DNA from 2 places in the Stenotrophomonas sp. GSD10 genome. Region 1 is predicted to be linked to the other one. Evidence: predicted binding sites of a transcription regulator. Region 1 holds the regulator's gene; the other holds the start of a gene.
What was found. Region 1 encodes HrcA, which represses chaperone genes, less so after heat shock. Its sites were predicted from a motif close to TTNGCACTCNNNNNNNNNGAGTGCNAA; they were not measured.

Region 1 (3,412 bases):
CTGCGGCTCCAGTTCGATCAGGAACTGGCCACCGCCCATGCCCAGCTCGGCGATGATGCCGGTGGTCGTGGCCGACAGCTCGGCGGCGGCGGCGCGGCGGCTGGCGGTCAGCACCTCGGCCTGCACGCGCCAAGCGGCCGCGGCCTTGTCGATCTCGCCGGCCAGGCGCTGCAGGCGCTCATCGGCGCCACGCAGCTGCTCCACTTCGGCGTGCATGCGCTCGCGCTGCGCGCCCAGTTCGTCCATCGGCACGCGGTGCTTGCGGGCCAGGTCGTGCAGGCGACCGAGGCGGCGCTCGTTCTCCTCGAACTGCTCCGGGTCGGCGTCGAGGTCGTCGTGCACCCGGTCCAGCAGCGACAGGGCTTCGTGCAGCTGGATCGAGGCGTTCTCGATCAGGCCGTCCACCTCGCCCAGGCGCGGGTCGTGTTCGATCAGCCGCGACAGCTCGTGGCGCACTTGCTGCAGCAGGTCCAGCGCGGAGCTGCCGTCGTCGCCGTTGAGCTGGTTGCTGGCCGCCTGGCAGGCGCTCAGCAGGGCGCTGGCATGGGCCTGGCGGCGATGGCTGGCGCCCAGCGCGACGATCGACTCCGGTTCCAGGTCCTCGCGGTCCAGCTCACGCAGCTGATGCTCCAGGAAGCCGATCCGGTCACTGACGTCGCCCTGTTGCGACAGCGCCAGCGATTCGTCGACCAGCGCCTGCCAGGCCGCGGCGGCACGGCGTACCTGACGGCGCTCCGCCTCGTTGCCGGCATAGGCGTCGAGCAGGGCCAGCTGCGACGGACGGGTCAGCAGCGCCTGTTGCTCATGCTGGCCGTGGATTTCCACCAGCAACCCGGCCAGGTCGGCCAGCTGCGCGAGGGTGACCGGACGGCCGTTGATCCAGGACCGCGAGCCGCCGTCGGCGCGGATCACCCGGCGCAGCTGGCATTGCTCCTCATCGTCCAGCTCGTTGTCGGCCAACCACTGGCGCGCGCCCTGCAGCTGGTCCAGCGCGAACTCGGCCGAGAGCTCGGCACGGGCCGCGCCGTGGCGGACCACGCCGCTGTCGGCGCGCAGCCCGGACAGGAAGCCCAGCGCGTCGACCATCAACGACTTGCCGGCGCCGGTCTCGCCTGAAACGACGGTCATGCCGGGCCCGAACTCCAGTTCGGTGGCGCGGACGACGGCGAAATCCTTGATCGAAAGATGTCTGAGCATGGGTAAGGGGGTGTCTGCAGCCGCGCAACGCTAGCACGCGGGCGAGGGAGGTCCAATGACTTGCCAAGGTGATGCGCCGCCATTATCTAGTGTCCGTGTCTCACAGGTTGATTCCATGCACGGTTCTCCCGACCAGCTTGCCCCGCGTGCGCGCCATCTGCTGCGCACGCTGATCGCGCGTTACATCCAGGACGGTGAGCCGGTCGGCTCGCAGACGCTGGCGCGCGTGGCCGGCCTGGAGGTCAGCCCGGCCACCATCCGCAACATCCTCGGCGACCTGGAGGACCTGGGCCTGCTGGCGTCGCCGCATACCTCGGCCGGGCGCATCCCGACCGCGCATGGCTACCGGGTGTTCGTCGACAGCCTGCTGCAGATGCAGCCGCCGGGCGAGGGCGAACTGGCCCGGTTGCGCCAGGAGCTGGCCGGCGGCGGCAGCACCCAGGCCCTGCTCGGCAGCGCCTCGGAGCTGCTGTCGGCGATGAGCCACTTCGTTGGCGTGGTCAGTGCGCCGCGGCGCGAGCAGTTTGCCTTCCGCCAGATCGATTTCGTGGCGCTGGACGGGCGCCGGGTGCTGGCGATCCTGGTGTTCGCCGACAACGAGGTGCAGAACCGGGTCATCGAGACCCGCCAGGAGTTCGCGCCGGGCCAGCTGGAGCAGGTCGCCAACTACCTCAATGCCCATTTCGCCGGCTTGCCAATGGCCGAGATCCGCACCCGCCTGCTGCTGGAGCTGCGCGATGCCCGTTCCGAGCTGGAACAGCTGCTGGCGCACAGCATCGAGCTGGCCGAGCAGGCCCTGCAGCCGCCGGCAGACGACATGCTGGTGGCCGGCCAGACCCGCCTGATGGGGGTGCAGGACCTGTCCGACCTGGAGCGCCTGCGCGAGCTGTTCGAACTGTTCTCCAGCAAGCGCGAGATCCTGCAGCTGCTGGAGAGGACCATCCAGGCGCCGGGTGTGCGCATCTTCATCGGCGAGGAGACCGGGATGATGCCGCTGCAGGGGGTCTCGCTGGTCACCGCGCCGTACACCGCCAACGGCCAGGTGCTGGGTGTGCTGGGGGTGATCGGCCCGAAGCGGATGGCCTACGACCGCATGATCCCGCTGGTCCAGGCCACCGCCGATGTGCTCGGCGCGGCCTTTTCGCCGGCCGGCCGCACGCCGGGAACATCCGACGCTTGAAACGCAGCATCCCGCCCACACTAGGGTGGGTGGAGGCGGAGATTGACCGCCAGGGACCCAGACATGAACCACGAACATCCAGATATCGAATCCCAGCAGAGTGCCGCCGATGCGGCCGCCGCCGCCGGCGTCAATGACGAAGTGGAGCGCCTGCGCGCCGAAGTCGAGCAGATCAAGGCCGATGCGCTGCGTGAGCGCGCCGACCTGGAGAACCAGCGCAAGCGCGTGGCCCGTGACATCGAGCAGGCCCGCAAGTTTGCCAACGAGAAGCTGCTGGGCGAGCTGCTGCCGGTGTTCGACAGCCTGGATGCCGGCCTGAAGGCCGCCGGTGATGACCCGCACCCGCTACGCGAGGGCCTGGAGCTGACCTACAAGCAGCTGCTGAAGGTCGCCGCCGACAATGGGCTGGTCCTGCTCGACCCGACCGGCCAGCCGTTCAACCCGGAACACCACCAGGCGATCAGCCAGGTGCCGACCCCGGGTGCGGCTCCGGGCACCGTGGTGACCGTGTTCCAGAAGGGCTACCTGCTCAACGAGCGCCTGCTGCGGCCGGCGCTGGTGGTGGTGGCCGCCGACTGACCCCGCCGGGCCGGGCGGCGGGAAGGACCCGCGACCCGGCCCGACGCTGAACGCGCCGGGCGACCGGAAACACAGCGTTCGGGAGATGGCTTGAATGTTCCACGAGCCTCCCCCACATCGTATTCATCCACCGGCCGAACGGCCGGACTGACCCCAACAAGCATCCTCAGGAGTCTCCCCCATGGGCAAGATCATTGGTATCGACCTCGGCACCACCAACTCGTGCGTGGCGATCATGGACGGCGGCAAGGCCCGCGTCATCGAGAATTCGGAAGGCGATCGCACCACCCCGTCGATCGTCGCCTACACCAAGGACGGCGAAGTCCTGGTCGGCGCCTCGGCCAAGCGCCAGGCCGTGACCAACCCGAAGAACACCTTCTACGCGGTGAAGCGCCTGATCGGCCGCAAGTTCACCGACGCCGAAGTGCAGAAGGACATCGCGCACGTCCCGTACAG
Region 2 (3,412 bases), 2.3 Mb from region 1:
GTTGATGATGACCGACGGCTCTTCGCCGGCGTTGGCGACGATTTCGCGCAGCGGGGCTTCCATCGCGCGCAGGGCGATCTGGATGCCGTGGTTCTGGTCTTCGTTGGCACCCTTCAGGCCGGCCAGCGCGGTGACCGCACGGACCAGGGCCACGCCGCCGCCCGGGACCACGCCTTCTTCAACAGCTGCACGGGTGGCGTGCAGGGCGTCGTCGACGCGATCCTTCTTTTCCTTCATTTCGATTTCGGTCGAGGCGCCGACCTTGATCACGGCAACGCCGCCGGCCAGCTTGGCCACGCGTTCCTGCAGCTTCTCGCGATCGTAGTCGGAGGAGGTGTCCTGGATCTGGGTCTTGATCTGGCCGACGCGTGCGTCGACGGCAGCCTTGTCACCCACGCCATCGATGATGGTGGTGTTTTCCTTGGAAACCTGCACCTTCTTGGCGCGGCCCAGGTCCTTGATGGTGGCCTTTTCCAGCGACAGGCCCACTTCTTCGGAGATCACGGTGCCGCCGGTCAGCACGGCCATGTCTTCCAGCATCGCCTTGCGACGGTCGCCGAAGCCCGGAGCCTTGACGGCCACGACCTTGACGATGCCACGGATGGTGTTGACCACCAGGGTGGCCAGCGCTTCGCCTTCGACTTCTTCGGCCACGATCAGCAGCGGCTTGCCGGCCTTGGCGACGCCTTCCAGCACCGGCAGCAGGTCACGGACGTTGGAGATCTTCTTGTCGTGCAGCAGGATGAACGGGTCATCCAGGTCAGCGGTCTGCGACTGCTGGTTGTTGATGAAGTACGGGGACAGGTAGCCGCGGTCGAACTGCATGCCCTTGACCACGTCCAGCTCGTTGTCCAGGCCCGAGCCTTCTTCAACGGTGATCACGCCTTCCTTGCCGACTTCCTTCATCGCGTCAGCGATGATCTGGCCGATCGACTCGTCCGAGTTGGCCGAGATGGTGCCGACCTGGGCGATCGCCTTGTCGTCGGCAGTCGGCTTGGAGATGTTCTTCAGCTCGGTGACGGCGGCCACGACGGCCTTGTCGATACCGCGCTTGAGGTCCATCGGGTTCATGCCGGCGGCCACGGCCTTGGCGCCTTCGCGGATCAGGGCCTGGGCCAGCACGGTGGCGGTGGTGGTGCCGTCGCCGGCGTCGTCGTTGGTGCGGGAAGCCACTTCCTTCACCATCTGCGCGCCCATGTTCTCGAACTTGTCAGCCAGTTCGATTTCCTTGGCGACGGAGACGCCGTCCTTGGTGATGGTCGGGGCGCCGAAGCTCTTTTCCAGCACGACGTTGCGGCCCTTCGGGCCCAGGGTGGCCTTGACGGCATTGGCGAGAACGTTGACGCCGCGCACCATGCGCGAACGGGCGTCTTCACCGAAACGAATATCCTTGGCAGCCATTGCGATTACCTCGATGTTTGCGCCGGGCCGGGCCCGGCGACGAAAAGGGATGTCTTACTGAAAAGCAGGTCGCGCCGAGGCTCAGCCGATGATGGCGAGCACGTCGTCTTCGCGCAGGACCTTGTACTCGACGCCTTCGCTCTTGTACGAGCTGCCGGCGTACTGGCCGTAGATGACCTTGTCGCCGACCTTCAGCGACGGCGCGCGCACGCTGCCGTTGTCCAGCGGCTTGCCCGGGCCGACGGCCACGACTTCACCCTTGGTGGACTTTTCCTTGGCCGAATCCGGAATGACGATGCCACCGGCGGAGATTTCGTCGGCTTCGATCGGCTTGACCACAACGCGGTCGTGCAGCGGCTTGATGCTCATGAGAGACCTCTTAAGTTATTGATTGGTCTGAAAAAGTCTGGCGATGTTAGCACTCACCCCAGGTGACTGCCAGCATTGCTCGCGAAAAAGCCCGATGAATCGGGAGCAGGACAGAGATGGAGCTGGCCCCGGACCTTTCAAGGGCGGCCCCGGAAAAAATCTTCGCGGCCAGGCTTGCACGGTGCGGCCCTGCATGAAGACGTTCAGCCCGGTGAAACGCGTCGAATCGCGCGCCGACACCCTCGACTTTTGGTGATCAGCGTCGCACTGTCAGATATCTGACGTTCATTTACGACAAAGTGTCACCGGATCGGCCTTAGGCTCGGCCGCGCATTCCCAATCACAAGGAGTTGTCGATGCGATTGCTGTCCCCGCTTGCCGCCGCCTGCCTGCTGGCGCTGGCCGCCGCGCCGGCCCAGGCCGAGGTCTTCATCAACGAACTGCACTACGACGACAGCACCGCCGCCGGTGACGTCGGCGAAGCGATCGAGGTGGTGGCCACCGCCGGTGAGGATCTGTCCGGCTACCGCCTGTACCTGTACAACGGCAGCAATCCGTCGGCCGCCACGGTCTACGCCAACAACCCGGTCCCGGCCGGCAGCGCCGCCGGCTGCGGCAGCGCCAGCATCGCTGTGGTCAGCTACCCGACCAACGGCCTGCAGAACGGCCCGAACGACGGCATCGCCCTGGTCGATGCCAGCGGCAAGGTGGTCCAGTTCCTCAGCTACGAGGGCGCCATCACCGCCTCCGGTGGCCCTGCCGCCGGCATGACCAGCCAGAACATTCCGGTGGCCGAGACCAACAGCACCGCGCCGGGCACCTCGCTGCAGCTGACCGGCAGCGGCAGCCAGTACGCGCACTTCACCTGGGCCGAATCGGCCAGACAGACGTTTGGCAGCTGCAACAACGGCCAGACCTTCAGTGGTGGCGGCACGCCGGGCCCGAACACGCCGCCGTCGGTGTCCACCACCACCCCGGCACAGGGCAGCAGCACCTTCCCGGCCGCGGCCGATCTGGAAGTGGTGTTCAGCGAGACGGTGAACCTGGCCAGTGGCGCCTTCGCGCTGAGCTGCGGCACCTCCGGCAGCGTGCCGCTGACCTTCCCGGCCAGCGGCCGCAGCGTGAAGCTGTCCACGAATACCGCGCTGGTGGCCGGTGAAGCCTGCCGCTTCGACATCCGCGCCGCGCGCATCACCGACCTGCAGGGCGCGCACCCGGCGGCCGACAGCCGCATCGCGTTCACCGTGGCCAGCACCGGCGGCAACCCCGACCCGGGCAATCCGGGCGTGCCGGCCGGCTACTACTCGAAGGTGAACACCTCCAGCCCGAGCCAGCTGCGCTGCTCGCTGCACGCCACCATCAAGGGCCACACCGCCTACCCGTACAGCGGTTCGGGCACCAGCACCTGGACCATCCTGGAGATCGCCGACGAGGACCCGAACAACAGCGGCCGGATCCTCGATGCGTACCGCAACCGCAGCTACGCCAAGGTGACCGATCGCGCCGGCAGCGGCAGTGGCCTGAAGTACAACCGCGAACACACCTGGCCGAACTCGCTGGGCTTTGCCAGCACCACCGGTGACAAGGGCCTGCCGTACGCGCCGTATACCGACACCCACATGCTGTACCTGACCGATGCACA

Region 2: N4G47_RS17435 (co-chaperone GroES) is a predicted target of HrcA. The motif match lies at 1,817-1,843, and genes of this name have one in related genera.

Annotation. Positions count from the first base shown of each region.
Region 1 is NZ_JAOCMC010000002.1:1,423,247-1,426,658, forward strand. It holds gene recN (DNA repair protein RecN) at 1-1,197, opposite strand, end outside; gene hrcA (heat-inducible transcriptional repressor HrcA) at 1,313-2,377, shown strand; gene grpE (nucleotide exchange factor GrpE) at 2,441-2,956, shown strand; gene dnaK (molecular chaperone DnaK) at 3,138-3,412, shown strand, end outside.
Region 2 is NZ_JAOCMC010000002.1:3,729,506-3,732,917, forward strand. It holds gene groL (chaperonin GroEL) at 1-1,401, opposite strand, end outside; gene N4G47_RS17435 (co-chaperone GroES) at 1,483-1,770, opposite strand; gene N4G47_RS17440 (endonuclease) at 2,127-3,412, shown strand, end outside.